DNA from 4 places in the Pseudarthrobacter sp. TAF60_1 genome. Region 1 is predicted to be linked to each of the others. Evidence: riboswitches for the same ligand, from Rfam matches in the RefSeq annotation. Region 1 holds a riboswitch; each other region holds the start of a gene.
The links. A riboswitch is a leader RNA that binds a small molecule or an ion and turns the genes downstream of it on or off. The one in region 1 is predicted to bind thiamine pyrophosphate.

Region 1 (7,332 bases):
GCCGGTCTTGACGTCGTCCTTGTTGGGCAGGCCCAAGTGCTCCTTAGGCGTCACGTAGCAAAGCATGGCCGTGCCGTAACGCGCTATTTCTGTGGCGCCGATTGCAGACGTGATGTGGTCGTAGCCGGGAGCGATGTCGGTAACCAACGGTCCAAGGGTATAGAAGGGGGCGCCCTTACAGAGCTCCTGCTGGCGTTCCACATTCTCCCGGACCAGATGGAACGGGACGTGGCCAGGGCCCTCCACCATCACCTGCACGTCGAAGTCCCAGGCTCGCTGGGTCAACTCGGCCAGGGTGTCCAGCTCGGCGAACTGGGCAGCGTCGTTGGCGTCCGCCGTCGAGCCGGGGCGCAGCCCGTCGCCCAGGGAGAACGCGACGTCGTACTTCGCGAAGATCGCGCACAGCTCGTCGAAGTGGGTGTACAGAAAGTTTTCGCGGTGGTGGGCGAGGCACCAGCCTGCCATGATGGACCCGCCGCGCGAGACGATGCCTGTGACGCGGTTGGCAGTCAGCGGCACATAGCGCAGCAGGACGCCGGCATGGATGGTCATGTAATCCACGCCCTGCTCGCACTGTTCGATCACGGTGTCGCGGAAAATCTCCCAGGTCAGCTTGTTGGCCTCCCCGTTGACTTTCTCCAGCGCCTGGTAGATGGGTACGGTGCCGATTGGCACGGGGGAGTTGCGGATGAGCCATTCACGGGTGGTGTGGATGTCGTCCCCGGTGGACAGGTCCATCACCGTGTCTGCGCCCCACTGGGTGGCCCACTGCAGTTTGTCCACTTCCTCGGCGATGGAGCTGGTGACGGCGGAGTTGCCGATGTTGGCATTGATCTTCACCAGGAATGCCTTGCCGATGATCATCGGCTCCGATTCAGGGTGGTTGATGTTGTTGGGAATGATGGCACGGCCGGCGGCCACTTCGCTGCGAACCAGTTGCACGTCGCAGTTTTCGCGGAGGGCCACGAACTGCATCTCCGGCGTCACCACACCGCGCCGGGCATAGTGCATCTGGGTGACGGTTTTGCCGCCGACGGCGCGGCGGGGCACCGGCTGCGCCCCCTTCCACTCCGCGGAGGCGGCGCCACGGCGCACGGCCGATTTGCCGTCGTCGAGCAGGTTCCGTTCCCTGCCGCTGTACGGCTCGGTGTCACCGCGCGCTTCGATCCAGGCGCGCCGGAACGGGCTCAGACCCACCACCGGATCGCTGCCGGGACCGGCCGTGCGGTAGACCCGGAACGGGCCGTTCTCTTCCCCGTTGGGTGACGGGTCGAGAGCGATTTCGGTGACAGGCACCCTGATTCCGGATCGTTCATCGTTGATGAAAGCCAGCGAATGCGCTTTGAGGGACTGGGTTTCCGCCGGTTGACGAACAGCCCCGGAGGCACTGGCTGCCCCATTTTGGGCATGGATGGGCCGTGTTTCTTGCGTATTCAATGGAATACTCACTTCCTTCGCCGGCATTACCCGGACAGGTTCAACGGTCGCAGGCTGCGTTAGCCCGATCTCAGCCCCTGCAAGGGCACCCGTGTGGTCGAGACGAAACTACCACAGCCGGTACGGAATGCCTCAGAACACTTGAATTAAATTGAAGCTTCAAGTAAAATTGCATGCACAACGGCTTTCAACCCGAAGGCCGGCGGACCGGGAGCGTTCACATGACTGCAGAAGCCACCAGCCAGGATCTTCTTCCTGCCGACCTCTCCATGGGCACGGTCATGCTCAAGGTAGGCGACATGAAGCTGATGACCGACTATTACCAGCGGGCACTTGGCCTGGAAGTCGTCGCCGAAGAAGACGGCGGCCTCTACATCGGCCGTCGCGGGCGCCCCGTGGTCCACTTGGCGCCCGCCCCGTCGCTGCAATTGCCCGGCAGGGGAGAGGCCGGCCTGTTCCACACGGCCCTGCTCTTTGAAGACCAGTCCGCGCTCGCTGCCACCGTGGCCACCGCCGCCCAGTATGAGCCCCGACTCTTCACCGGAAGTGCTGACCACCTGGTCAGCGAAGCCTTCTACTTCAACGATCCCGAGGGCAACGGCATCGAACTCTACTGGGACCGTCCGCGCAAGAACTGGTCCTGGAACGGCACCGAAGTGGTGATGGACAGCCTGGCCCTGCCGCCCCAGCGCTACCTCGAACAGCACCTGAGCCAGGAATCCCTGGACGGCCAGCTGGGCTCCGAAGCGGGAGTGGGCCACATCCACCTCCAGGTGGGCGACGTCCATTCAGCGCACGAGTTCTATGTGGGCACGCTGGGATTTGAAAAGACGGCGGGCTGGCATGGGCAGGCTCTGTTCGTGTCGGCTGGCGGGTACCACCACCACATGGCCATGAACGTGTGGAACAGCCGCGGCGCCGGACCCCGCAAGGACACCCTCGGGCTCGGCGAGGTGCTCATCGAAGTGCCGTCCGGAGACGACGTCGGGGCGCTCGCAGACCGCCTGAAGGTCGCCGGCGTGGCCTCCCATCACACGGGGTCCGAGCTGCGCTTCGAGGATCCGTGGCGCAACAATATCCGGGTTGCTGTCCGCTGACCCGCCCCTGGCCGGAAGTGCGGCCTGCCATGTACTAGGCTGATTTCGAACGGCCGGGGCTGCATTTGATGCTGCCCGTCGGGGCCGCACCGTCGACGGAATGAGGGTTGTTCCCATGGGCTTCACTGAAATCTTTGTAGCTACCCACGATGCCGCGCTGAAGCGTGCCGGGATCCTTGATGCCGGCGGCTCGCCGTCGGGACCCGGACTAAGGATTCCAGGAGTCAGTGACTTCGAGATCGAACAGCTAGGCGACCTCGCCGGTACTGCCGTCCACGCCGGTGGTGAGGGCTATGAACTCGCCATGGTGGACGTTTCCAGCGATTCCCTCCTTGGCGTGCCGCCTGCCATGGTGCGGGCTCTCGCGGACCTCCTCACCTATGAAACTGAGGGTGAGGGCAATGTGCTGGACGACGTCGCCGAAGAATGGGCCGCCCAGGACGACATGCCCTTCAATGCAGCCGACGCCCGGACGTATGTGCACCAACTAGCCCAGCTCGCCAGCGGAATAGACCACGCAGACCGTACCGGTTTGTACGTCTGGTCGTCCTAGCGCCGGGCCTATCAGGGTCCGCCCGCCAGTCCCCGCCCCGTGTCAAGTCGAAATCCTGACGCTGATCTGGCACAATAAACACGTACTCGATCTGCGTGGCCCCTCTCTCCGCGTCCGGATCCTGTCCTTCGAACCCTCAAGTATGGCCCGCCCCACGGGTGCAGAACGTCGGTTCACCCCTTTTCTGAAACAGGAGTGACCACAAAAGTGGCCGTAAAGATTCGCCTTAAGCGCTTCGGTAAGATGCGCGCACCGTACTACCGCATCGTCGTCATGGACGCACGCTCCAAGCGTGATGGCCGTGCCATCGAAGAGATCGGCAAGTACCACCCGACCGAAGAGCCCTCATACATCGAGGTCGACACGGACCGTGCCCAGTACTGGCTCGGCGTCGGCGCACAGCCGTCCGAGCAGGTTGCTGCGATCCTCAAGATCACCGGTGACTGGCAGAAGTTCAAGGGCCTGCCGGGCCAGGAAGGCACCCTGAAGACCAAAACTCCGAAGGCTGCCTTTGTTGCCCCGGAAAAGGGTTCCGTGATCATCCCGGAAGCCATCACCAAGAAGGCCAAGCAGTCTGACGCAGCTGAGGCCCCGGCCGAAGCAGAAGCCACCGAGGCTGAGTAGATTGCTGGCAGAAGCGCTCGAACACCTGGTCCGGGGAATCGTTGATTCGCCGGAAGATGTCAAGGTCAGCTCGAAGAACAACCGCCGCGGGGACACCCTCGAGGTCCGCGTTCATCAGGATGACCTGGGACGGGTGATCGGCCGCCAGGGCCGCACCGCACGTGCTTTGCGCACAGTTGTGGCGGCACTGGCAGACGGCGAACCGGTAAGGGTCGACGTCGTCGACACCGACCGCCGCCGCTAAGCGCTCGGCAATATCAGTTTTTGCTCCGGCCCTTCCACCCATCAGGGTGGAGGGGCCGGAGTGCTTTTATCAGAACATTGTGGATAGTCCCACAACCGGAACAGAGGAACAGATGCAGCTTCAGGTGGCACGAATCGGCAAACCGCACGGAATCCGCGGGGAAGTAACGGTCCAGGTTTTGACCGATGCCCCGGCAGACCGCTTTGTCCCCGGCACCGAGTTTGTGGTGGAGCCGGCCTCAGCCGGGCCCCTGACAGTTGAGAGTGCCCGCTGGAACAAGGACATCCTCCTGCTCGCCTTCGAGCACATTGAAACCCGCAACCAGGCCGAGACTCTCCGCGGCGCGAAGCTGTTCATCGAAACCGAAGAGCTGGACGGGGACGATGACGAGGGCTGGTACGAGCACGAGCTGGTTGGCCTCGAAGCCCGTGTGGGCTCACGTGTGGTGGGCAAGGTTGCGGCTCTGCACACCATGCCCGTACAGGACCTGCTGGTGGTTGAGGCCGCTGACGGCAAGGAAATCCTCATCCCCTTTGTTGAGCAGATCGTGCCGGAAGTCAACGTTGCCGAGGGGTTCATCCTGCTCACGCCGCCGGACGGACTGTTTGAGATCAACGCCGACGACGCCGCCGCCGGCGAATCCGAGGGCAACGCGTAGATGAGGGTCGACGTCGTCAGTATCTTTCCCGAATACCTGGCGCCCCTGGAGCTGTCGCTCATCGGCAAAGCCCGGCAGGACGGCCTGCTGGACCTGCGTGTCCATGACCTGCGCGGATTCACCACTGACAAACACCGCACCGTGGACGACACCCCGTACGGCGGCGGTGCCGGCATGGTGATGAAGGCGGAGCCGTGGGCGCAGGCGCTGGCTGCGGTGGCTGATGCCCACGAGGGCACCAAGGCCAAGCCGGTGCTGATCGTTCCGTCGCCGGCAGGGGAGCGGTTCACCCAGGCGCTGGCCTATGAGCTCGCCGACGAGGATCAGCTCGTTTTTGCCTGCGGCCGCTACGAAGGCATTGACGAGCGAGTCATCGAATGGGCGGAGGAGCACTTTACGGTCCGGCCCGTCAGTTTGGGCGATTACGTTCTCAACGGTGGCGAAGTAGCGGTCCTGGCCATGGTTGAGGCCATCGGGAGGCTGCTGCCGGGCGTGGTGGGCAATCCCGAATCCCTGGTGGAGGAGTCTCACTCCGACGGGCTGCTGGAATATCCGGTGTACACCAAGCCGTCAGTGTGGCGGAACAGGGAGGTGCCGGCAGTACTCTTGAGCGGCAACCACGGGAAAATCGCGCAGTGGCGCCGCCACGAACAGTACCGGCGAACGGCCGAACGCCGCCCCGACCTGCTCGAAACGTTCGACGCCGGAAAGCTGCCCCGTGCCGACCGGAACGCCCTCTACGACCTCGGGTACGACGTCGTCGACGGTCGGCTCCGTACCCGGCCCTCCGTGGCCGGGGCAAGCGGCGACGGCGCCCAGCGCGACGCCGGAGCTGATGCTTCCGCCTAAGCGCCCGGCCCGCAGGCACGGCAATTGGCTGAAGGCCCGCGAGTGTGGCAAAATTAGTCCTTGTGTCTGCTGGGTCCGCACCTGCCACAGGGGGAGCGCAACCAACAGCTAAGACAACCCGGTGCTTTCAATCAGTGAGGGAGCCGGACCACTTAACTTTCGGCGGTAATCTCCAGAGCGTTCTGCGCTCCGGGCTTGCCGGCCGTGACCCAAAGTGAATGACCTGTGGCGTTCACCAGGAGTGCAATTATGCATATTCTCGATTCAGTAGATGCAGCCTCGCTGCGCACCGACGTTCCCGAGTTCCGCGCGGGTGACACCCTCAAGGTGCACGTGAACATCATCGAAGGTAAGAACTCCCGTGTCCAGGTTTTCCAGGGCTTCGTCCTGGGCCGCCAGGGCGACGGCATCCGCGAGACCTTCACGGTCCGCAAGGTCTCCTTCGGCGTCGGCGTGGAGCGTACCTTCCCGGTTCACTCCCCGATCATCGACAAGATCGAACTCGTCACCAAGGGTGACGTGCGCCGCGCCAAGCTTTACTACATGCGTGAACTGCGCGGTAAGGCTGCAAAGATCAAGGAAAAGCGCGACTTCCAAACCGCCAAGTAAGTCCCCGGGACCTACAAAGCAGGGCCCAGCCGTGCCAGGCCAGCGCCAGAGCCACTAGCAACAGCGCCCCAGGAAATGCGGATCATGGACCAGACGAAACGCCAGCCCAGAAGAATGGGCTGGCGTTTTGTGTTCCTGGCGCTTCTCCTCGCGGTGGGTATCAGCGGACTGGTGCGTTCGCTCTGGCTTGATGTTTATTTCATTCCCTCCGACTCCATGGAGCCCGTGCTTGAGGGCGGCGACCGCATCCTGGTCTCCAGGACCGACTTCCACAACGAGCCGATCCGCCGGGGCGACATCGTGGTCTTTGACGGCCGGGGATCGTTTGCCCCGCTGAACAGCGGGAAGGGCCCGGTGCTGGATTCCGTCACTGCGGCTGGTCAGTGGCTGGGACTGACCGGGAGTGACACGACGTATGTCAAGAGGGTGATCGGTCTTCCTGGGGATACGGTGGTCTGCTGCGATGCGGACGGGAAACTCACCGTGAACGGGGCGGCGCTTGCGGAGCCGTACCTCTTTCCCGGGGACAAGGCGAGCACTCAGGTTTTCACTGCCGTGGTCCCCGAAGGAAGGCTCTGGCTCCTGGGCGACCACCGTTCGGTCTCAGCTGATTCACGCAGTCTGCTGGGCGCGCCGGGGGGCGGTATGGTGCCGCTGGCCAGGGTTATCGGCAGGCCGGTCCAAATTCTCTGGCCGCTTGATAGATTTGCAGAAGTACCACGGCCGTACGCGGCAGGACCAACAACAGAGAACGGACCGTAGATGCCCGAGAACAATGCGCCGACACCTGAGACGCCTCGTGATGGCGTCGCGGGAACTGCCGCTCAGCCAGTTACCGACGGCGGTACTGCGGCACCGCCGTCGTCGCCGGAACAGAGCACGCGCGGATCTTCGAAGGCCAAAGACGGGGCGCGCAGCCCAATCTTTGTGTGGCTGAAGGAAGTCGCCACAGTGGTGGTGATTGCCGTGGTGCTGTCCTTTCTGATTAAAACTTTCCTGTTCCGGGCGTTCTACATCCCCTCCGAGTCAATGGTGAACACCCTGGACGTTAACGACCGAATCTTTGTAAATCTTCTGGTGCCCGAGCCGTTCTCCCTTTCGCGCGGTGATGTGGTGGTCTTCCGCGACACCCAGGGCTGGTTGGCCGCGGCGCCGGAGAAAGAGTCCGGCCCGTTTACGTGGGTGCAGGACGGCCTGACCTTCGTTGGGCTGCTGCCCGACAGTTCGGAACAGCACCTCGTCAAGCGGGTCATCGGGCTCC
Region 2 (7,332 bases), 330 kb from region 1:
GCAGGTGAAGATTGACCTGCATGCCCACTCCAACGTTTCCGATGGCACGGAAGCCCCCGCTGACGTGATGGCCTCGGCAGCCCGGGCGGGCCTTGACGTCGTGGCCCTGACCGACCATGACTCCACGGACGGCTGGGCTGAAGCGTCACGGGCGGCGTTGGCTCACGGGGTGGCACTGGTCCCGGGAATGGAAGTTTCCTGCCGCACGGAACAGGGCATCAGCGTGCATCTGCTGAGCTACCTGCACGATCCTGCCCATCCCGGACTGCTTGAGGAAATCACCAAGTCCAAGGACGCACGCCTGACCCGGGCCGAGCGAATGGTGTCCCTCCTCGCCGAGGACTACCCGCTGAGCTGGGACGACGTCATCCACCATGTCGCCCCCGGGGCCACGTTGGGGCGGCCGCACATCGCCGATGCCCTGGTGGCGGCGGGAGTGGTTGCGGACCGTTCGGAAGCCTTCACGTCCATCCTCACCTCCCGTTCGCGCTACTTTGTCCAGCACTACGCACCCGACCCGGCAGCCGCCGTCGAACTTGTCCGTGCGGCAGGTGGCGTCCCCGTGTTCGCCCACCCCGTGGCTTCCTCGCGTGGACGGATCGTGGGGGAGCGCACCTACCGGGACATGATCGACGCCGGCCTGGTGGGCCTGGAGATCGACCACCGTGACAACCCGGAGGAAGGCCGTGAGTTCCTGCGGAGTCTTGCAGCAAGGCACGGACTGCTGATCACGGGTTCCTCGGATTACCACGGCACGGGCAAACCCAACCTGCTGGGCGAGAACACCACGACGCCGGAGGTGCTGGCCCGGATCGAGGAGCTCGGCACGGGCACCGCCGTCGTCCGCCCCTAGTCCCGGACCCGCCCCAACTGGCTGGCACTTAACGCACTCAAACGCGCGAATGACGACGTTAAATGCGGGTTAGTTGGGTGGGAACGAGGTGAACTCGGCGTGCGCACCCAACCGCTTGGCCATGACGTCGATGGCGGGCTGGTTCTGGTCCACGCACACAAACTTCCGGTCCAGCTTGGCCGCGACGGCGCCCAGCGTTCCCGAACCGGCGAAGAAGTCCAGGCACCAGTCGCCGGGCCGGCTGGAGGCAGCCACCACCCGCCGGATAAGGCCCTCGGGCTTCTGCGTGGGGTAGCCGGTCTTCTCCTTGCCGGTGGGGGAGACGATGGTATGCCACCACACATCAGTGGGGAGCTTCCCGAGTTCCCGCTTGGCAGGTGTGACCAGCCCGGGCGCCATGTAAGGCTCCCGGTCAACCTCGGCGCTGTTGAAGTGGTACTTGGCCGGGTTCTTGACGTACACGAGGATGTTGTCGTGCTTCGTCGGCCAGCGGTATTTGGCGCGCGCACCGTAGTCGTAGGCCCAGATGATCTCGTTCAGGAAGCACTCGCGTCCGAAGATGGCATCCAGCATCACCTTGGCGTAATGGACCTCCCGGTAATCCAGGTGGAGGTAGAGCGTGCCGTCATCGGCCAGCAGCCGCCAGGCCTCCACGAGCCGGGGTTCCAAAAAGGCCCAGTAATCGCTGAAGGCGTCATCGTACCGGTGCAGGGCCCCCTTGATGGTGTCGTAGGAGCGGCCTTTGAAGCCCACGCGGTCGCCCACACCGTCAGTGTTGAGCACCATCCGGGTTTCCTGGCGGGTCTGGGCCCTGCCCGTGTTGAACGGCGGGTCCACGTAAATGAGTGTGAAGGCGCCGTCCGGCAGCGACGGGAGGAACTCCGCGTTATCCGCGTGAACCACCAGGTTGCTGCCGTCCGGCGCCCAGACGGTGTCAGTCATCGAGGCTGTTAGGCCTCTGCGCTGCCGGGCTGTGTGGCTTTGTCGGCACCGGCCACTACTTCGCCGTTGCGGCGGCGGGTGCGCGTCCGGCTGCGGCGGGCGCGGGGGTCCACTTCGCCGGCGGCCATAGCCGCAGTGGCAGGTTCGGCGGCAGGCCCGGAGCCGGCGCTCGCCGCATCAGACGTACGACGGCGGCGCTCGCCTGAACGGCTGCCCTCACCTGAGCGGCCACCATCGGAGCCGCTACGGCGGCTGCCTTCGCGCCCGCCTGAACGGCCGGCGTCGCGTCCGCTCTCACGCCCGCCGTCGCGTCCGCTGTTTTGTCCGCTGGCGCGGGAGTTCTTCTTGCCGGTTTCGCCCAGGTCCTCCAGCACCTCGGCGTCAACACCGGCGAGGGTGCGCTTGTTGCGCGGGAGCCGGCCCTTGGTTCCTGCCGGGATGTCCAGCTCTTCGAACAGGTGCGGTGACGAGGAGTACGTCTCCACCGGCTCCGGAACGCTCAGGCCCAGGGCCTTGTTGATCAGGCCCCAGCGCGGCATGTCATCCCAGTCAACGAAGGTCACGGCTGTGCCCTTGTTTCCGGCGCGGCCGGTGCGGCCCACGCGGTGCAGGTAGATCTTCTCGTCCTCAACGCACTGGTAGTTGATCACGTGCGTGACGTCGTCCACATCGATGCCTCGGGCGGCGACGTCGGTGGCTACCAAAACGTCCACCTTGTTGTTGCGGAAGGCCCGCAACGCCTGCTCGCGGGCGCCCTGGCCGAGGTCGCCGTGGATGGCGGCGGCGGCGAAACCGCGGTCCACCAGTTCCTCGGCCACCTTCGCGGCAGTGCGTTTGGTCTTGGTGAAGATGATGGTGCGGCCGCGGCCCCGTGCCTGCAGGATGCGGGCAACGACTTCAACCTTGTCCATGCTGTGGGCACGGTAGATGAGCTGGCGGATGTCGCGCTTGGTGAGGCCCTCGTCTTCGGGATCGGCCGCGCGGATGTGGGTGGGCTGCGTCATGTAGCGGCGCGCCATGGCAATGACCGGGCCGGGCATGGTGGCGGAGAACAGGAGCGTCTGGCGGACGGCGGGGGTGCCTGCGATCAGAGTCTCGACGTCCGGCAGGAAGCCAAGGTCCAGCATTTCGTCGGCTTCGTCGAGGATGACGATCTTGACGTTCTTGAGGCTCAGGTGCTTCTGCTTGTACAGGTCAATCAGGCGGCCGGGGGTTCCCACCACGATCTCGACGCCCTTCTGCAGGGCTTCCACCTGGGGCTCGTAGGCACGGCCGCCGTAAATGGTGGTGATACGGGCATTGCGCTTAACGGAGGCGGTCTGGAGGTCGTTGGCCACCTGGACGGCCAGCTCGCGGGTGGGCACGATGACCAGGGCCTGCGGTGCGCCGGGAACGGCGAGCTTGTCGAAACCGGCATCGTCCGGACCCACCACGCGCTGCAGCGCAGGGATGCCGAAGCCGAGGGTCTTGCCCGTGCCGGTCTTGGCCTGGCCGATGATGTCGTGGCCCGCGAGCGCCACCGGCAGGGTCATGGACTGGATGGGGAACGGGTGGGTGATCCCGGCGTCTGCCAGGGACTCGACGATGTCGGCGCGCACGTTGTAATCGGCGAATGACTTCTCCGCGATTTCGTGCGGCGTCTCGTCGGAGATGATGGTCTCTTCGGGTTCGATCGTTTCGATGCCGGAGTCGTCCGTCAGGAGCTGGTGGGTATGCAATTCACTCACAGGTGAGTTTCCTTATTCATTTGGGCATTGGCGCTGCCTGCTCAACGGGCCGGCCGATGTGGCCGCTCCGGAGCACGCTCGGGCGCGCAAGCAAATCCAGTGGAAGCCGATCGCGGGCTATCTAAATGCTGGCACTGGTGACCAGCGGGTCTGTCTCAAGATCGCGTAGGGGCGGGCTTGTTGAATTCAAAATAAAGGAAATCAACGACCGGGCATCCATTTCTACTTCTTCAGTCTAGCCGTACGGACCCCGAATCCCGGCTTTTGGCCGTGGAAACAAGGGCGGGCTGCTCAGGCCAGGAGCTCGAAGTGGACCGCACGGGCGGTGATATCGGAGGAGATCAGGCGCACCCGGACCTTGGTGCCTGATTCGAGGTCGCCGGCGCATCGGGCTGTCACGGCCGGTTCGGCGATCTGGACGATCCCCGAGGGGCCATTGCCGTTCTTCCCGTTCCCGCTCTTGCCGCCGTTGTTGCCGTTCTTAGCAACGTTGCCATTGTCTTTTTGCGGCTTCGACCCGGAAATGACAATGGCATCAAACTCCTGGCCAATGTGGTTGACCAGGAGGGCGGCTTCCACGGTGTCCAGGGCCATGCGTTCCATCCGGCTTGCCAGCTGGTCGGATGCCGCCATGATTTCCGGGAGGGTGGGCAGGGCTTCCCGCGCCCAGTCGGGGACCGGCCTGCCGTTGCTCAGGGCTTCGCAGATCACCAGGACGAACCTGTCGATGAGCCGCCGGAGCGGCGCCGTGGTGTGGGCATAGGCGGCGCCGATGGCCGACTGGATGGCGTCCTCAGGAACAGTGCCGTCAAAAGCGGTGTAGCTCGCACCGCGGAAAAGCATGCCTGCGGAATGCATGATGGCCAGTTGCCTGGGCTCGGTGGGATCGAGGCTGCGGAGGTACTCGCCGTAGCTGGTCTTCCCGTCCCACGGCTTGCCGAGGGCCACCGTCTGGAGCCGGAAATGCCGGAGCGAGCGCTCGTCAGGGGCGGGCATGGTACGCAGGACGCCAACCTTCCCCGCCAGCATCATGTCGGCTGCAGCCATTCCGGTCATCAGCGAAATCTGGGCATTCCAGTCCTCCACCGGAAGCTGGGGCGCCGCGGCAATCCGGTAGCCGCCGTCGGGCAGTTGTAGGATTTCCTGCTCCGGCATGTTCAGGCTGGCGCCGCCACGCTGACGCTCCAGTTCAACGCGCTTGAGCCCTACTTCCTTCAGGAGCTGCAGCACGGGGTTGGCCGTTCCGGCGTCGATCTCGGCCTGGACACCCTTATAGTCCAACTTGGCCCGGCTGCGGATAGTGGCCCGCTGGACGGACACGCTGCCAACGTGGGCGTCGTCGTCGAGCCCGAATTCCCAGACAAACGCGGCACACAGCTGGTGGGCCAGCAGGCTGCCTGCCTCCTCGCTGATGACCTCGGGATGCAGCGGAATCCGGCCGTCCGGGGCATAGAACGTCTGGCCGCGGCGGCGGGTCTCGGCGTCCAGGCTCCCGCCGGGACGGACAAAGGACGGCACGTCCGCGATGGCGTACAGCACCCGGTAGCCCGCGGCGGAACGCTCGATGAACAGCGCCTGGTCAAGGTCCGTGGACGACGCCGGATCGATGGTCAGGAACTCAACATCCGTCAGGTCAGCGGGCGGCAGCTGATGCGCGGCGACGGCTTCCTCGGCGTCGCGGACCGCCTCGGCCGGGTAAGGGCCGGGCAGTTCCAGCTCGGTCCGCAGGGCACTCAGGGCTGCCTCGAGAGCGTTGGTCTTCTCGTGGACGTTCGGGGCCAACCGATGATGGGACACAAAAGTCAGGTTAGCCCGATTTCCCTTGATCGCGCACGTCCCGCTCCGCTGCGCGGGGGATTCTCAGGAGCCGGACGCCTGATTGTTAGGCGGCACCGGCATCCAAGGCGGCCAGCAGGGCCCTGGCTGCGGCGGCGGGGTCAGAGGCTTCCGTAATTGCGCGGACCACAACGATCCGGCTGGCACCGGCTTCCACCACCTGCTCGACGTTGTCCAAGTCAATCCCGCCAATAGCGAACCAAGGCAAAGCGGCCTGGGTGCCGGTGGCAGCAACGGCGTCCGCTGCATAACGCACCAGGTCAAGGCCGACGGCGGTCCGGCCGGGTTTGGTTGGGGTGGCCCATACCGGGCCCACGCAGAAGTAGTCCAGGCCGCCGTCGGCAGTCACCGAGGAGGACAAGCGGATGGCGCCTTCCACCTGTTCGGTGGTGTGGGTGGAAAGCCCCACCACGGGCCCTGCCCCCAGCAGCGTGCGTGCGGAGGCCACGGGCAGGTCTTTCTGGCCGATGTGGAAGACCGGCGCACCGGACAGCATGGCAATGTCAGCACGGTCATTCACCGCCCAGAGCCGTCCGTGCCGGGCAGCGGCCGCTTGGAGGACGGCGAGCAGTTCCAGTTCCTCGGCGGCCTCGATGTCCTTGTCGCGGAGTTGGATGATGTCCACGCCGCCGGCGAACGCCGCGTCCACAAACTCGGCAAAGTCCCCGCGGTCGCGGCGTGCGTCGGTGCACAGGTACAACCTGGCGCTGGGGGGCAGGCCGGCGCCGGACTCCTGGACGGTGGGGTTGGGGAGGAAGCTGGGGGTGGAAGACACGTTCATGGAAACCACCCTAGTTCCCCTAAACTGGGCGTGTACTGCGGGAGCCCGTTGCAGCCGTCACAAAGCGGCCGGGCTGAGAGGGCGTCAGAGCCGACCGCTTGACCTGATCCGGCTAGTACCGGCGTAGGGAAGGAAACACATGGTCCCCCCATCCGGCGGCCCGGCCGCCAGCCCACCCGGCCTTGACGAGAGCAGTCCCCCCATCCTGCGCGCCGACGTGGCGGTGATCGGTGGCGGAGTTATTGGCCACTGCATCGCCTGGGAGGCGCGGCGCTCCGGCCGCTCCGTGGTGCTGATCGATGACGAACCGGGTTCAGGGGCGAGCTGGGCGGCCGCCGGCATGCTCGCCCCTGTCAGCGAACTGCACTACCAGGAGGAAGGCCTCCTGGAGCTGATGCTCGAGTCCTCGTTCCTTTGGCCGGCCTTCGCGGCAAACCTCGGCCGGGCAGGGGCAGGGGATTTTGGCTACCTGACGACGCCGACCCTCGCCGTCGGTGCCGACGCCGCGGACCGCCGCGCGCTGATGGACCTCAGGGCCGTCCAAGAGGCCAATGGACTGCAGGTGGAGCCGCTGACGGTCAGGGAAGCGAGGGGCAGGGAACCGCTGCTCAGTCCGGCCATTTCCTGTGCCCTGGCCATTCTGGCGGACCACCAGGTGGACCCGCGCAGGCTGATTGCATCGCTGCGGGAAGTCCTGGCCGGCCACGAACCGGGCGCAGGGACCGCCGTCGATGGCGCCCGTAACGGGTTCGCCGTTGATGACCGCGCCACGGCACTTCTCTGGGAGGGAAAGCGCGTCAGCGGTGTGAAGCTGGCCGGTGGCGGCACAGTCCTGGCGGGGGAGACCATCGTGGCCAACGGCCTTCAGGCGGCGGCCTTGGGTGGCTTGCCGGATTGGCTGCAGCTGCCTCTGAGGCCCGTTTACGGCGACATCCTGCGCCTCCGCGTTCCCCAGCACTTGCGCCCGTTGGTGACGTCCACCGTCCGGGGCCTGGTCCACGGCGTGCCGGTCTACATTGTCCCCCGGCAGGACGGCACGGTGGTGATCGGGGCAACCCAGCGCGAGGACGCACTTCCCGGCGCGGAGGACACCGGTGCAGCCCGCCGTGCCGTCACAGCTGGCCGTGCCGTCTCTGCGGGCGGCGTGTACCAGTTGCTGCGTGACGGGCAGGTCCTGCTGCCCGCCGTCGCCG
Region 3 (7,332 bases), on a different contig from region 1:
CAAGGACAAGCCGCGCCGCCTCCATCTGGCCGCCAAACATCGACGCGGCCGGCATACCCCCAAGCACGGCCGTCTCCGGTTCGCAGCGGACCAGCGGCTGCCCATCGCCAGTCTCGAGGACACCGTCATTCACGGCCTAACGTGTCTGGCCGAAGTGGACGCGATAGCCATGGCACAGTCGGCGATGGCTATGCATGGCTTACCCCGGGCCGCCCTGGAAGCAGAGCTAACCGCGAAGTACTATGGCCCGGCGCGGAGGAGGCTGGCAAAGGCGGACGGATTGTCCGAGTCTGTCCCGGAAATCAGCGCCCGCCTGCTGTTCGAATCTGCCGGGCTCCCGTTCAGCAGGCAGGTGCAGATTGCCGGCGTTGGACGCGTGGACTTCCTGATCGACGGCTGGCTCATTGTGGAAATCAACGGCTTCAAATTTCACAGTTCCCGAGCCGCCTGGCGGAAGGACATGACCCGGTCCAACGTGGCGCAGACGCAGGGCTACCCGGTCCTCAGCTACGCCCCGGAACAGATCTGGAACAGCCCGGACATGGTCTTGCAGGAAATCCAGGCCGTCCTGAAGCGCGGCCGGCTCCTCCTATGACGGGTTCTGCTCAACCATCCGGCTGGAGCCTGACCGCAGCACCGTGATCCCACGGGCCGGAGTCGTGTTGTGGCCGGATGATGGTGCAGAACCCGCCGGCACGCCCCAGAACCCGCCGGCCCCGGCCCAAACCCAGTCCCAAACCCCTGGCGACTAGTCCTGGAAATACTCCACCTTGGCGCCGATGGTGTTCAGCCGCTCGGCCAGGTCCTCGTAACCGCGCTCGATCACGTAGATGTTCCGCAGCTCCGAGACTCCCCGCGCCGCGAGCATGGCCAGCAGCAGGCAGGCGGCCGGACGGAGAGCCGGCGGGCAGCCCACCTCCGCGGCGCGCCACTTGGTGGGACCGTTGACGTAGATCCGGTGCGGGTCCAGCAGCTGCACCTGGGCGCCGAGCCGGTTCAGTTCCGTCAGGTAGATGGCCCGGTTCTCGTAGACCCAGTCGTGGATCATGGTCTGGCCGTGAGCATTGGCGGCGATGACCGCGAAGAATGGGAGGTTGTCGATGTTCAGCCCGGGGAACGGCATGGGGTGGATCTTGTCCTCCGGCGCCCGCAGCTCGGACGGCTTGGTGGTCACATCCACCAGGCGGGTCCGTCCGTTGCGCGCCATGTACTCCCCGGAGATCTCCAGTTGCTGGCCCATCTGCTCCAGCGTGGCCAGCTCGATCTCCATGAACTCGATGGGTACTCGCCGGATGGTCACCTCCGAGTTGGTGACGACGCCAGCCGTGATCAGGCTCATGGCTTCAATCGGATCCTCGGACGGGAAGTATTCGATATCGGCGTTTACTCGCGGCTGCCCTGTGATCTTCAGGGTGGTGGTGCCCACGCCGTCGATCTGCACGCCGAGCATCTCCAGGTAGAAGCAGAGGTCCTGGACCATGTAGTTGGGGCTGGCGTTGCGGATGACTGTGGTTCCCCGGCGGTGAGCCGCCGCCATGATGGCGTTCTCGGTCACGGTGTCCCCGCGCTCGGTCAGCACGAACGAGCGGTTCCGGCTGTCCGGCTCCGGAGCGTGCACAGCGTAAAAGCCCGCGGTGGCTTCCACGGTGAGGCCGAACTGGCGCAGCGCCTGCATGTGCGGTTCCACCGTTCGGGTGCCCAGGTCGCAGCCGCCTGCATACGGGAGGCGGTACTCGGAGCTCTCATCCAAGAGGGGGCCCAGGAGCATGATGACACTGCGGGTGCGGCGTGCAGCGTCCACATCCATGGACGCCAGGTCCAGCACTTCGGGGCGGCGCAGTTGGAGATCGGTGTCGTTGAGCCAGGTGCACTCGACGCCGATGCTGGTCAGCACCTCCACGATCCGGTTGACCTCTTCGATCCGGGCGAGCCGCCGCAGCACGGTGGTGCCACGGTTGATCAGGCTGGCGCAGAGAAGGGCCACGCCGGCGTTCTTGCTGCTGTTGACATCCACCGCCCCGGACAGGGTCCGGCCGCCTTCGATTCGCAGGTGTGTCATCTGCGGTTTGCCCACCTTGACGATGCTTCGCTCGAAGATCGTTTCAAGCCGCTGGATCATCCTGAGGCTGAGGTTCTGTTTGCCCTGCTCCATGCGGGTGATGGCGCTTTGGCTGGTTCCCAGCGCTTCGGCCAACTGGCCTTGGGTCCAGCCCTTTTCTATCCGGGCGTCCTTGAGCGTAGCGGCGATGTGCTCGGCAGTTTCCTGAGTCATAGCAAAAAAATATCACGGATGAGTTATGGAGGGGCTATTTCATGGCGCGGCACACATGATTACCCGAAAGATACCCGCTTCATGCGATATCTTGGGCGCTGGCGTCAAGGTTCAGAAAGCGCCTTGGCAGCCCCGTTTACCGCCAAACGAAGTTCCAGGTCCCCATTTGCTCCGCGGCAACCACGGCCGCCGCAGCGATCAGCACGCCACCCAGCACCACCCAGATGTCCAGCAGCGAGTAGGTGGATTCCCGGGCCCACGTGCGCTGACCGGTGCCAAATCCGCGTGCTTCCATGGTCACGGCCAGCCGGGAGGCACGCCGGATCGCCTGAACCAGCAGTCCAAAGCTCTGCCCGAGCGTGGCCCGCAGCCGCTGCAACGGGCTGCCGTGCGACCCCACGCCGCGGGCACGCCGGGCCACCCCGATGGTCTGCCATTCCTCGGCCAGGAGTCCCACCAGCCGCATCGCGGCCAACGTGCCAAGGACGAACCGGTGCGGCAGCCGGGCTTTCTGGGCCAGCGCATCGGCGAGGTCGGTGGGGTCCGTGCAGGTCATCAGCAGGATCGCCGGCAAGGCTATCGCGAGACCGCGCAGCATGAAGCCGAGCCCCAGCTGAAGGGAACCTTCGCTGATCGACCAGATCCCGACGTCGAGCAGTACAGCTCCGCTGTCCGCGGCCACAATGGCCGTGCTCCAGCCGCCCACCGCTGCCGCGATGATGAGGGGCCAGCCGCGTTGCCAGAGCAGGCGCAGCGTCAGTCCGGCGAGCGGGAAGAGCGCCAGTTCCGCGGCGAGCGCCACCGATGCGGAAACCCAGTCGATGGAGAGCGCCAGGACCACGGTGATGAGGAAGACGGCGCCGAATTTGGCCAGCGGGTTGGCGCGCGTCAGCAGGGCCTGGTTGCCGCTGAGCGTCAGGGCGTCCCTCATGCTGCCCCTGCTTCCTGACGGGCGCCGCCCCGCGAGGCCGGGCCCAGGCGCAGCTCGGTGCCGCCGAGGACTGCGGTGAATTCTTCGTCGTGGGTCACGGAGACCACGGACGTTCCGGCGTCGAGCAGTTCTGAGAGGAAGGAGGCGAGCTCGGCCCACGTGTTGGCATCCTGGCCGAACGTGGGTTCGTCCAGCACCAGCACCCGCGGGTGGGCCGCGAGGACGGTGGCCACCGACAGGCGCCGCTTTTCGCCCCCGGACAACGTGTACGGATTCGCATCCACCAGGTGTGTGAGGCGCAGCCGCTCCAGGAGTTCGTCCACGCGTTCCTCCCCGTACCCCAGGTGACGCGGACCAAACATCAGCTCGTCCAGCACCCGGCCGGTGACGAACTGGTGCTCGGGTTCCTGGAACACGGTGCCGATCCGGGAAATCAGCTCTTTGGCCTTCCATTTGTAAGGGTCTATCCCGGCACCTTGGGAAAGCTCGACGGCGGCGGACACCGTTCCCTCCACCGGCGCCAGGAGTCCGGCAAGCGTCAGCGCGAACGTCGATTTTCCGGCGCCGTTGGGGCCGGTGATGGTCAGGGCCTGGCCGGCGCGGACCTGGGCCGTGATGCCCGTTTGCACAGGCACCGGCGGGATGGTGCGGAAGCCCCGGCGGCGTGGCCGCTCACGGGACACGGCAAGCCGCTCGGCCGCCAGCAGCAAATCGCCGAAGTCAGCAGAACTACCACCGGATGTGCCGGCACGCGGACGGGTCTCGGGAACGTATCCCGGCACCCACACACCGGCGCGGATCAGTATGCTGCGTGCCTCGGCGAGCACCCGGTCCGGCGGCCCGTCCAGGAGCACGCCGGAGGTGCTGCCCGGGATGCCATCGGCCGCCCCGGCAGCCGAGCCCGGTTGCAGCACCACGATCCGGTCCACCAGGTCTTTCCAGACGGACACGCGGTGTTCCACCACCACCAGGGTGGCGCCGGTCTTGTCGAGGCAGCGGGCAACGGCGTCCCGGACTTCCAGGACACCGGCGGGATCGAGGTTTGCGGTCGGTTCGTCCAGCAGGATCAGCCCGGGCCGCATCGCGAGGATGCCGGCCAGCGCCAGCCGCTGCTTTTGGCCGCCGGACAGGGCCGACGTCGGGTGGTCCAGCGGGAGCCCCGCGGCGTCTGGTCCCGCCGCGCCCGGGACTCCGGCCGCACTGTCCGGGCGCCCGGCACTACGCAGCCCGACGTCGTCGAGCGCTTCCTCCACCCGCCGCCAGATCTCATCCCGCGGCACTGCCAGGTTCTCCGCGCCAAAGGCGACGTCGTCGCCCAGCCGGGAGAGGACCACCTGCGTTTCAGGATCCTGCTGCATCAGTCCGGCCCGGCCGCGCTGGCCGCGCGGCGCAACGCCGTCGATCAGCAGCGTGCCGGTCTCGTCGGCGTCGTCCGCTTCGTCACCCAGCACCCCGGCGAGCGCGTGCAGCAGCGTTGATTTGCCGGCGCCCGAGGGGCCCAGCAGCAGCACCCGCTCTCCGGGCGCGATGTCCAGGTCGAGCCCCTGGACGGCTGGTACGGCGCGGCCGGCGTGCCGCCAGCCCCAGCCACGGGCGGACACCGCTGCGGGGCGCACAGCGGAAACGCCGGCGTCGGAAGCGGCCATCAGTTGAAGACGGGCTCCGAGGATGCCTTCCGCGATGCGAAGGAGCTCAGCACACCCGTCTTCGCCAGGCCGCGGGTGGCGAGCCAGGAAACGGCGCCCGCGATCACGGCACCCGAGATCGCGCAGAAGACAATGTAAGCGGCTTTATCGCCGGCCTCATAGGCGATGTTCCAGCCCCACGGGAGGAAGGAATCGTTCAGGCCGCAGAAAAGTCCTGCCCCGGCACCGGCCAGCAGGGCGGTCGGAAGGTTGAACTTCTTGTAGGCGAAGGCGGCGAACACCAGTTCCGCGCCGAGGCCCTGCAGGATGCCGGAGATCAGCACGGTGGTGCCGTACTGCGAACCCATCATGAGCTCACCGGTGGCGGCCACGGCTTCGCAGAACAGTGCGGCGCCCGGTTTCCTGATGATGAGCATGCCCAGCACTGCCGGAATCATCCAGCCGCCGGCGATGAGGCCGGTCAGGGGCGGGTATGTCGCGTTCATCGGTGTGGAGACCAGCGCCGCACCCTGGTCCCATGCCCAGAAGATAACGCCGCCCGCAATGGCGATCAGAGCCGCCACTACAATGTCCACAACGCGCCAGCTATAGCTGGCTTTTTTGATTCCTACTGTTGTCATGTCAACCTCCTGAGGTACAGGAGGGGAGGGTGTTCTCGGTTGCCGCGCGGCCTGCGCCGTCCGGATCCGGACACTCTGAGAAGCTCGACTCCCTTGCGCCGGTACTAACCGGATCAGGTTCGAGGGTCTGCGGCTGTCCGCACTCTCAGCGCCCATCCACCGGCTGCATGACTGCAGTGCCCGACGGCGGCGCTCCCCTGTCGTAATTAATTCTGCCCTGATGGGCGTGACCCAGTTTACACCGCTGTAGGGGTAGATTGTGGGCCATGACTGCCGAACGATCCGATGTGACAGCGTTCGATCCCGATTCCGACGAGAACCAGCCGCCGGGGGCGCTCGAAGCCCTGATTGCACGAATCGACGCCGAGATCAGCGAGCTCCAGTTCCCGCGGTTCACGAAGGACGATTCCCTCAGCCTCGGGCTGCTGCTGGTGGAGCTCGGCAAGACCAGGAAGCTGCCCATCGCCATCGACATCACCAAGGGTGACCAGGTCCTGTTCCATGTTGCTTTGGACGGCGCCACCCCCAACAACGAACACTGGGTCCGGGCGAAGCAGCGCACCGCCGCCCGATACGAGATCCCTTCGCTGTTGGTGGGCTTGCGCGCCCGGCTGCGGGGCGGCCGGATCGAAGACCAGGGCTGGTATGACGAATCGGTCTATGCGGCCCACGGCGGGTGCTTCCCGGTTTACGTCACCGGTGTGGGCGCCGTGGCCACGGTGACCGTTTCGGGGCTGCCGCAGATGCAGGACCATGACCTCGTGGTGGAGGCCCTCCGGGAAATTCTGGGGTCCCTGCGCCCGGACTAGTGCTTGCCTTGTGCTGGCTGGCGGCCGGATCGCGTTAGGCTAAAGGCAGTCCCCGTCCCGGTCACAAGGAGTTCAAACCATGAACGTGCTCATCAAGCTGCTCGGCACCGGAATCAGCATCGGCGCCGGGTTTGTCGGCACTAAGCTGGTCAACGCCGTGTGGGAAAAGTCCACCGGCAACAAGGCACCCACGGGCAAGCACGAAGACACCCCCACGAGCCTTCGTTCGGCACTGACCTTCGCGCTGATCTCAGCCTCGGTCAGCACCATCATCCAGGTCCTCGCCAACCGCGGCACGCAGCGGGCCATCACCCGTTTCGCCAAGACCCAGGACATCGTCTAGCGAGTTTTTGTCCAGATAACGGCCGCTGTGCAGTCACCAGGCGGCATTATCTGGACAAAAACTCTTAGCCGTCGGACGCTTCGTCACGGGCGGATTTGGCCGCCTTCTGGACCACGGCCTCCAGATCATCGGAGCTGAGCAGCTCGCGGTGCATGTGCTTGGTGCGGTAGCCGGAGCGGCCCACCATGTGCGCGGACACCGGCACGGTCAGCAGCTGGAAAATCCAGGCCACCAGCAGCACCGGCCACACCCACCACGTCCGCATCTGCAGGCCGATGGCCGCCAGGAGCAGGAACAGCCCCAGCACCTGCGGTTTGGTGGCGGCGTGCATGCGGCTCAGCAGGTCAGGGAAACGGAGCAGGCCGACGGCGGCTGCCAGGGACATCAGTGCGCCCGCCACCAGGAACACCGCCGTCACGGTGTCAATCACGTTATCCACCAGGCTCGCGTCAGGACTCATGGGTGTGCTCCCGCCGGTCGGCCACGAAGCGCGCCACTGTTACGGAGCCGATGAAGCCGACTACGGACAGCGCCACGAGCAGCATCAGGTTGTTCAGGTGCCGGTTGACTGCCATGTCGATGCACAGCGCCGCGCCGAGGATGGCCAGCAGGACGTCGGAGGCCAGCACACGGTCCAGCAGCGACGGGCCCCGGGCGATCCGGATGATGGCACCGGCCGCGGCCAGTGAAAGAATGACTGCCGTGACAGCC
Region 4 (7,332 bases), on a different contig from region 1:
CACTTCTCTCGACGTTTATAACTAAATTTGCGTGCGGGCCCGGAACCAAAACTGGCTGGGTTTCCCGCTGTGCCTCAACGCCGTGGGGTCATAACCCAAGTGTTGGCGTAAGCACCGAAGATCTAGAATACGCTAATTTCGCCTTCGGCTGCAAATGAGGCTGGTTACGGCCGGTTGTCTGTGATAGGTCCCACTAGGAGGCCCAGTCCTGACAATCCGAAACCGTGCCCGACTATCGTACCGGCTCCAGCCACCGCAGAGGTTCAGGCATGCAGGCGCGGCGCGTCGAAGAAATCCACTTCGAAACGGCACGAGTGCCTGAACGCCTGGAGCATGGCGGCCTGTTCGTCCGCTGACGCCTTGCTGCCTGCCTCGTCGGCCAAGGCGATCGCTTCGCGCGTTGCCTGCGCGAAGGCCTCGTCAGCGTAGGTCCGGAGCCACTCGGCATACGGGTGCTCTTCCGGTGCTCCCGCGGCCAGGAACTGGGCATGTAGGGTCTGGCCCACTTCAGCGTAGAGCCAGAAGCACGGCAGAAGAGCCGCAACCAGCACTCCGTAACTGCCGGCGGCGGAGGCTGCCAGCAGGTGGTCCACATAGGACTTGGTGACCGCGCCCAGGACGTGCTCCACCGTGCGTGTGCTGAGCCAGGTGCGGTGCAGTTCCGATTCAACCTCGAGGCACTGCTGGGCGGACCTGGCCCAGAACAGCTGGGCGGCTTCCGTGGGAGCCAGTGCACTGGCTCGGGCAAGCGCACGTGAATAGCCGTTGAGGTAGATGGCATCCTGGGCGAGGTAGTAAGCGAACTGGTCCTCCCCCAGGGTCCCGGCTGCCAGCCCGCGGATGAAGTCGAGCCGGTAGATGGCGTCCAGATCGGGGGCCGCCGCCTGGCGGAGGGTCCCGGCGAACTCGCCGGCTACGAATTCTTCGGCAACGGGTTCCCCGGTGGCAGGTTTCCCTATAGCCGGCCGTTGCTGGACATGGTGGAAGTGGTGGATGGGACCGTTGCCGCCCCCAACCTCCAGCAGTCCCGAAGCCCGCAGCGCGCCGGCAAGCCAAGGCTTCACCTGCCGCAGGGACGCTTCCCAGTCCCCCAGCCGGGCCTGTGCCGTGGCCATGGCAGAGGAAAGCGAGCAGCCGGTGCCATGGCTGTTGCGGGTGGGAATCCGGTCTCCGGCCACTTCCACCACCGGCCCGGAGAGCAGCCCCGCGGCGTTGACGAGGGCATCCGGGCACGCACCGCCGTCGAGATGGCCTCCCTTGACCAGAATGGTGGCGCCGCTAGCCGCGGCCAGGCGATTGCCCTGCTCCAGCGCGGTGGCCCAATCGCGGGCCTGCGGTTGGTCCGCGAGGATGGCCAGCTCAGCGAGGTTGGGGGTAATCAGGTCAGCGAGCGGCAGCAGGGCGAGCAGTGCAGCTTCCGCCGATTCCTTCAGCAGCCGGTCCCCGCTTGTGGCCACCATGACGGGATCCAGAACTACGACGGCGGGACGCACCTTCTCCAGCCAGCTGCGGACCGTGTCAATCACCTCTGCATTTCCCAGCATGCCGATCTTGACGGCGTCGATGATGATGTCATCGCTGATTGCATCGAGTTGCTGGCGCAGGAAGGCGGCAGGCGGCACGTGGACATCCTGGACACCCCGGGTGTTCTGAACGGTCAGGGCGGTGATGGCCGCCATGCCGTAGCCACCCAGGGCGGCAATGCTCTTGAGGTCGGCCTGTATACCTGCCCCGCCGGAGGGATCCGATCCGGCGATGGACAGAACGCGGGGGGTATCACGCAGTACGGCCTCGGAAGTCGATGACCCGAGCGCGGGGCGCCGGGCAGCACGCATTGAAGCAGCGTCCGGGCTTTCCGGGGTATCAGAAGTTTCGGGGTTTTCGGGGTTTTCGGGGTTTTCGGGGGTTGCGGGAGGAAGGACATAGGTAGAAGCCACAGGAGACATCCCTTCGCCGGTACTAACCGGACAGGTTCAACGGGTGTGGATCTCAGCCGGCCCTTTGCGCGGCACCCCGTGTCAGTAATCCACCCTAGCGTTTCCGCGCCCCCCGCAACGTCAGATGAAGGCGGAACGACGGATGCCCGCACGCGCCCCCGGGAAGGGGGCAGGTACGGGCATCCTGGCGGGTATCCCCGCGAAGAGTCAGAGCTCCGAGGCGGGTACGCCTACGCCGAGGATAATCGGCGCATTGGTTTCTTTCGGCGCAACAGCCGCCGGGACACCGGTGCGCTCCGGCGCCTTGGCAGCATGGGTATGGCCTGCGGGGGCGGTCTGAACTGCCTCGTGATGCTCCACCGTGGTGGCGTTGGCTGCGCCCTGCGCGCGGCTGGCGCTCCGGTTTCGCCGCGGACGGCGGGCACGGGGCTGCTCGGTGTGGTCGGAGTAGTCCTTCTCAACCGCTGCAGGGGCCTGGGCGGGAGTCTGCGAAGGCGCCTGACGGGCCGGCTCTGCGGCCTGCTGGCTTTCGGCCGGAGCGCTTGCGGCAACCGGTGCCGGTTCGCCAAGCTTGGCGAACGCCTCCGCCAGACGGTCAAGAGTCAGTGCCGGAGCCTGCGGCTGCTCCTCGTGGTGCTCCACAAACGGCAGCACTACCTGCTCGCCACCGAACGTCAGCACAGCGGCAGGGCGGCCCGTGTTGTCCGTCTCGGACGGATGTGCGGGCGCAGGAGCCGGGGCTTCTGTGGCGGAGGCCTTGCCGGCAGCGGCGTGGGCTACTTCGTCGTCGTGCAGGTGGGCGGCATGCGCGGCGGCCGCGATGTTGGCGAGGGCCGCCCTCGTAGCCTCAGCCTTGGCGTGGCGCTCGGCGTCGCTCGGATCAGGGTGGACAGTATGGATCTGCACCGGAGCTGCCGGCGCCACATCCAAGGGCTGGCCGCCGCGGCCGCGGCGGCGCTTCCGGTCAGTCCGGGCGCCCTGCTGGGCATCCGGGCGGGTGTCATTGCGCTGGTTGTCCGGGCGCTGCGTATCCGGACGGTTGTCCGCACGCTGCACGTGGTGCTCGGCAGCGACAGTGTTGGCGCGGCGGTGCTCCACTGGATCGTCGTGGGTGACAATTCCGCGGCCGGCGCAGGTCTCGCACTGTTCGCCGAAGACTTCCAGGAGTCCGGTGCCCATGCGCTTGCGCGTCATCTGCACCAGACCCAGCGACGTCACTTCCGCCACCTGGTGCTTGGTGCGGTCACGGCCCAGGCATTCCACCATGCGGCGGAGCACGAGGTCGCGGTTGGATTCGAGGACCATGTCGATGAAGTCGATGACAATGATGCCGCCGATGTCGCGGAGCCGTAGCTGGCGGACCACTTCCTCGGCCGCTTCGAGGTTGTTCTTGGTGACGGTTTCCTCGAGGTTGCCGCCGCTGCCGGTGAACTTGCCGGTGTTGACGTCCACCACGGTCATGGCTTCGGTGCGGTCAATGACGAGCGAGCCGCCGGACGGCAGGAAGACCTTGCGCTCCAGTGCCTTGTGGATCTGCTCGTCGATCCGCCAGGCGGCGAAGATGTCCTGGTCCTTGGTCCACTTTTCCAGCCGGCCCACCAGGTCCGGAGCGACGTAAGTGACGTAGGCCTCAATGGTGTCCCATGCCTCTTCGCCGGAGACGATCAGTTTCGAGAAGTCCTCGTTGAAGACGTCGCGGACCACCTTGATGGTGAGGTCCGGTTCGCCGTAAAGCAGCTCCGGGGCCAGGATCTTGGTGGACGTGGACTGGCTTTCGATGCCCTCCCACTGGGCGCGCAGCCGGTTGATGTCGTGCGTGAGTTCCTCTTCCGAGGCCCCCTCTGCGGCGGTGCGGACAATGACTCCGGCATGCTCGGGCAGGCGGTCCTTGAGGATGCGCTTGAGTCGGTTGCGTTCGACGTCGGGCAGCTTGCGGGAAATGCCCGTCATGGAGCCGCCCGGCACGTACACGAGGTAACGGCCCGGGAGGGAGATCTGGCTGGTCAGCCGGGCACCCTTGTGTCCCACGGGATCCTTGGTCACCTGGACCAGGACGGTGTCGCCCGATTTGAGCGCATTTTCGATCCGGCGCTGCTTGCCTTCGAGGTTAACGGCTTCCCAGTTTACTTCACCGGCGTACAGCACGGCGTTGCGGCCGCGTCCAATGTCAACGAATGCCGCTTCCATGGAGGGCAGGACGTTCTGCACCTTGCCGAGGTAGACGTTGCCGATCAGGGAGTCCTGCTGGGTCTTGGAGACAAAGTGCTCCGCCAGGACGCCGTCCTCGAGGACGCCGATCTGGATTCTGTCGTCGCGCTGGCGGACGATCATCTGACGGTCTACCGATTCGCGGCGGGCCAGGAACTCGGCCTCGGTAATCACAGTCCTGCGGCGGCCCGTGTCGCGGGACTCGCGGCGGCGCTGCTTCTTGGCTTCAAGCCTGGTGGAGCCCTTCACGCTGGTCACCCGGTTGTTGACCGGCGCTTCGGTCACCGCGCGCGGTGCCCGTACACGCGTCACCGTGTTGGGCGGATCGTCATCTCCGCCACCGGTCAGCTCAAGATCCTGGTCGCCACGGCGGCGGCGACGACGACGGCGGGACGTCACGCCTTCATCGTTCTGGCCGGCGGCCTCTTCATCGTCCTCACTGGCACCGTCCTGGCCGCTTTCAGAACCATCGGTGTCAGCGCCAGCATCGTTGTCACCGGCGCGGCTACGGCCGCGGCGGCCACGGCTGCGGCGACGGCGGCGGCTGTTGGCATCGTCCCCTTCGCCCTCTTCGGCGTCGTCCTCTTCCGGCTCTTCCACTGGGGCCGGGACAGGCCGGACAACGGCGGTCAGGTCCGGCGCCTGGAAGAGCACGGACGTGGCTGAGCCCGGTTCCAGGAACAGCGAACCGAACGGGCTGGCGGGCGCGGCAGCCGGCTCTTCCGCCGGAGCGGCTGCCTGGTCAGCGGTTTCCGCGGCCGGGGTTTCCGCGCCAAGGGTTTTCGCGCCAGTGGCGGCTTCGGGAGGTGCAGCAGACGTTGTTGCCGGGGCGGCGGCTTCAGGAGCTTCCTGGGTCTGCGCGGCATCGGCCTTAGCGGCTTCTTGTTCCGGCACAGAGGCAGCGTCCGGCGCTGCTGGAACGTCCGGCGCTGAGGTCTTGCGGGTGGCTACGCGACGGCGGCGGACCGGCTTCGCGTCAGCGTCGTCCTGGGTCGGAGCCGGTGCTGCGGGCTCGGGTGCAGTGGGCGTCTCTGCCCTGCCTGCTTCGGGTGTTTCGGTGTCTTCAACGGCGAAGGCGGGCAGCGGTTCCGCGGCTTCTGGTTTCTTGCGGGCGCGGGTCCGGCGGACGGGTACCTTCGCGTCCGCCGCTGTCTCAACGACGGCAACTGCTTCAAGGACCGCGGCAGTCTCGGCGTCGGGCTGGGCCGCTTCGGTCAGGGACTCAGTAGCGGTGGAGGCTGCGCCGGCTGCCTTCGGGGCTGCCTTACGCCGGGTCCTGGTGACCTTCGGCGGCGCCTCGGCGGTTTCAGGTGCCCCTGTTTCAGCATTAACGGCTGGTACGTGTTCATTTTCCATATGTAGCTACACTCCTGCCCCTGACGTACCGCCACATCCGGCACCCATTGGGGCACATATTGTCAAAACCCGCAGGCGCTGACAGAAGTCAAGTGGATACTCCCAGGTTCGCACCGGCATTGGGGTGCGGCAGCCCGTGGGAGCCGTCGGCTGTGTCCTGAAACCCGTTGTTCTACACGCCACAACCAGGTGCCGACCAATGGAATTGCGGGAGGCCGGATCAGAGGATCCAAAGCCCGCCCTGCTCATCATTGGCGGTCTTGAAACAAGCCACCGGACCGGAGTCCGAATGTGGGTCGGCCTCCAGCCAAGTTCATTCTCTCACACCCCGGCCCCAAGACCGCGGAAGCGGGGTCAAAGTATCCGCCCTCTAAGCCTCTGGCCGAGGTGCTGGCTGGAGGGTCAGTTCAGGCGCCGGCGTTACAATCGGGCTAGGAGCACCCGAAGCAAAGGACGCCACAGATCATGCCCAGCATTTCCCCGCGCGGTACCGACACACCACACGTCTCCCCCGCGGCAGGGGTTTCCCCCACTGCAGCGCCGTCTGGCGCAGCGACGGCCTCGAAGACCTCCACCCTGCCGCGCATGGCCCGTAACCGGCCCCTCGGTTGGCTCATGGTCATTACGGGAGTCATCGGCTGGCTGGCCTCGGGAACGCTTGTCCTGGAAAAGTTGGAGGTCCTGAAGGATCCCAACCACACCACCGTTTGCGATGTGAATCCCTGGATCTCCTGCGGCCAGGTGATGCAGACCTGGCAAAGCTCGGTGTTCGGGTTCCCCAACATGTTTATTGGCATTGTGGCTTTCGCCATTATTATCACCGTGGGTATGGCCCTGCTGTCCGGCGCCACGTTCGCCCGCTGGTACTGGGCAGGACTTCAGGCCGGAGTCACCTTGGGTTTCGCGTTTGTGGTGTGGCTGTGGTCCCAGGCCCTGTACTCGATTCACATCCTGTGCCCGTTCTGCATGATTGTCTGGGCCGCCATGATCCCGCTGTTTGCCTGGGTCACCATCAGGAACATCAGCCACGGCGTGATCCCCATGCCCGCCGGCGCGGCCAAGGTTTTGGCCGACTCGGGCTGGATCATCACCGCGCTGCTTTATGTGGCTGTCATCGCCACCATCTTCTTCGCCTTCATCCAGGTGTTCGCCGGCACGTCCGGCTTCTAGCTTTCCTGGTTCCCGCGAGATGACAGTTAAGGCCAATGTCCGGGCGGGACATTGGCCTTATCTGTCACCTCGATGAGGCGGGTGGGTTCAGGTGCTAGGCCTGGAACCAGATTTTGATCTCGCGCTCTGCCGAGTCCACGGAGTCGGAGCCGTGCACCAGGTTCTGCTGGACCTTCAGGCCCCAGTCGCGGCCGAAGTCGCCACGGATGGTGCCGGGGGCGGCAGTGGTGGGGTCGGTGGTTCCGGCCAGGGACCGGAAGCCCTCAATGACGCGGTGGCCTTCGAAGATTGCTGCCACAACCGGGCCGCTGAGCATGAATTCCACGAGGGGCTCGTAGAACGGCTTGCCCACGTGCTCCTCGTAGTGCTGCTCCAGGAGTTCGCGGCTGGCGTCAACCTTTTTCAGCTCGGCGAGGGTGTACCCCTTGGCCTCAATGCGGCTCAGGATGGCGCCGCTAAGGTTGCGGGCCACTCCGTCGGGCTTGATCAAAACGAGGGTGCGCTCAATGCTCACAGTTGCTCCAATGCGTTGGTGGGGGTTTCGGGACAAGTCTACGAGGCCGGCGGGGTGTCCCCGTGCGTGGCGTTCCATTCGGCCTGCTCGCGTTCGCGTTGCGCGGACTCCGAGTCGATCCTGATGCCGGTCCGGATCCCGTACCAC

Region 2: linked by a shared signal. The riboswitch ahead of thiO (glycine oxidase ThiO) and the one ahead of thiC (phosphomethylpyrimidine synthase ThiC) in region 1 are both predicted to bind thiamine pyrophosphate.
Region 3: linked by a shared signal. The riboswitch ahead of AB4Y73_RS15815 (ECF transporter S component) and the one ahead of thiC (phosphomethylpyrimidine synthase ThiC) in region 1 are both predicted to bind thiamine pyrophosphate.
Region 4: linked by a shared signal. The riboswitch ahead of AB4Y73_RS02505 (bifunctional hydroxymethylpyrimidine kinase/phosphomethylpyrimidine kinase) and the one ahead of thiC (phosphomethylpyrimidine synthase ThiC) in region 1 are both predicted to bind thiamine pyrophosphate.

Annotation. Positions count from the first base shown of each region.
Region 1 covers NZ_JBFRDI010000003.1:481,615-488,946, forward strand. The annotation lists gene thiC (phosphomethylpyrimidine synthase ThiC) at 1-1,437, opposite strand, end outside; TPP riboswitch at 1,433-1,540, opposite strand; gene AB4Y73_RS05765 (VOC family protein) at 1,659-2,534, shown strand; gene AB4Y73_RS05770 (hypothetical protein) at 2,650-3,087, shown strand; gene rpsP (30S ribosomal protein S16) at 3,295-3,711, shown strand; gene AB4Y73_RS05780 (RNA-binding protein) at 3,713-3,955, shown strand; gene rimM (ribosome maturation factor RimM) at 4,068-4,613, shown strand; gene trmD (tRNA (guanosine(37)-N1)-methyltransferase TrmD) at 4,614-5,462, shown strand; gene rplS (50S ribosomal protein L19) at 5,712-6,071, shown strand; gene lepB (signal peptidase I) at 6,156-6,833, shown strand; gene lepB (signal peptidase I) at 6,834-7,332, shown strand, end outside.
Region 2 covers NZ_JBFRDI010000003.1:154,695-162,026, forward strand. The annotation lists gene AB4Y73_RS04300 (PHP domain-containing protein) at 5-853, shown strand; gene AB4Y73_RS04305 (DNA-methyltransferase) at 923-1,795, opposite strand; gene AB4Y73_RS04310 (DEAD/DEAH box helicase) at 1,804-3,522, opposite strand; gene AB4Y73_RS04315 (RNB domain-containing ribonuclease) at 3,814-5,319, opposite strand; gene thiE (thiamine phosphate synthase) at 5,405-6,139, opposite strand; TPP riboswitch at 6,167-6,286, shown strand; gene thiO (glycine oxidase ThiO) at 6,279-7,332, shown strand, end outside.
Region 3 covers NZ_JBFRDI010000014.1:77,976-85,307, reverse strand. The annotation lists gene AB4Y73_RS15835 (endonuclease domain-containing protein) at 1-595, shown strand, start outside; gene AB4Y73_RS15830 (UDP-N-acetylglucosamine 1-carboxyvinyltransferase) at 749-2,272, opposite strand; gene AB4Y73_RS15825 (energy-coupling factor transporter transmembrane component T family protein) at 2,409-3,203, opposite strand; gene AB4Y73_RS15820 (ABC transporter ATP-binding protein) at 3,200-4,849, opposite strand; gene AB4Y73_RS15815 (ECF transporter S component) at 4,849-5,469, opposite strand; TPP riboswitch at 5,542-5,678, opposite strand; gene AB4Y73_RS15810 (heme-degrading domain-containing protein) at 5,736-6,278, shown strand; gene AB4Y73_RS15805 (DUF4235 domain-containing protein) at 6,358-6,621, shown strand; gene mnhG (monovalent cation/H(+) antiporter subunit G) at 6,686-7,081, opposite strand; gene AB4Y73_RS15795 (monovalent cation/H+ antiporter complex subunit F) at 7,071-7,332, opposite strand, start outside.
Region 4 covers NZ_JBFRDI010000002.1:50,178-57,509, reverse strand. The annotation lists gene AB4Y73_RS02505 (bifunctional hydroxymethylpyrimidine kinase/phosphomethylpyrimidine kinase) at 264-1,835, opposite strand; TPP riboswitch at 1,929-2,026, opposite strand; gene AB4Y73_RS02500 (Rne/Rng family ribonuclease) at 2,145-5,501, opposite strand; gene AB4Y73_RS02495 (vitamin K epoxide reductase family protein) at 5,967-6,671, shown strand; gene ndk (nucleoside-diphosphate kinase) at 6,766-7,185, opposite strand; gene AB4Y73_RS02485 (DUF4233 domain-containing protein) at 7,224-7,332, opposite strand, start outside.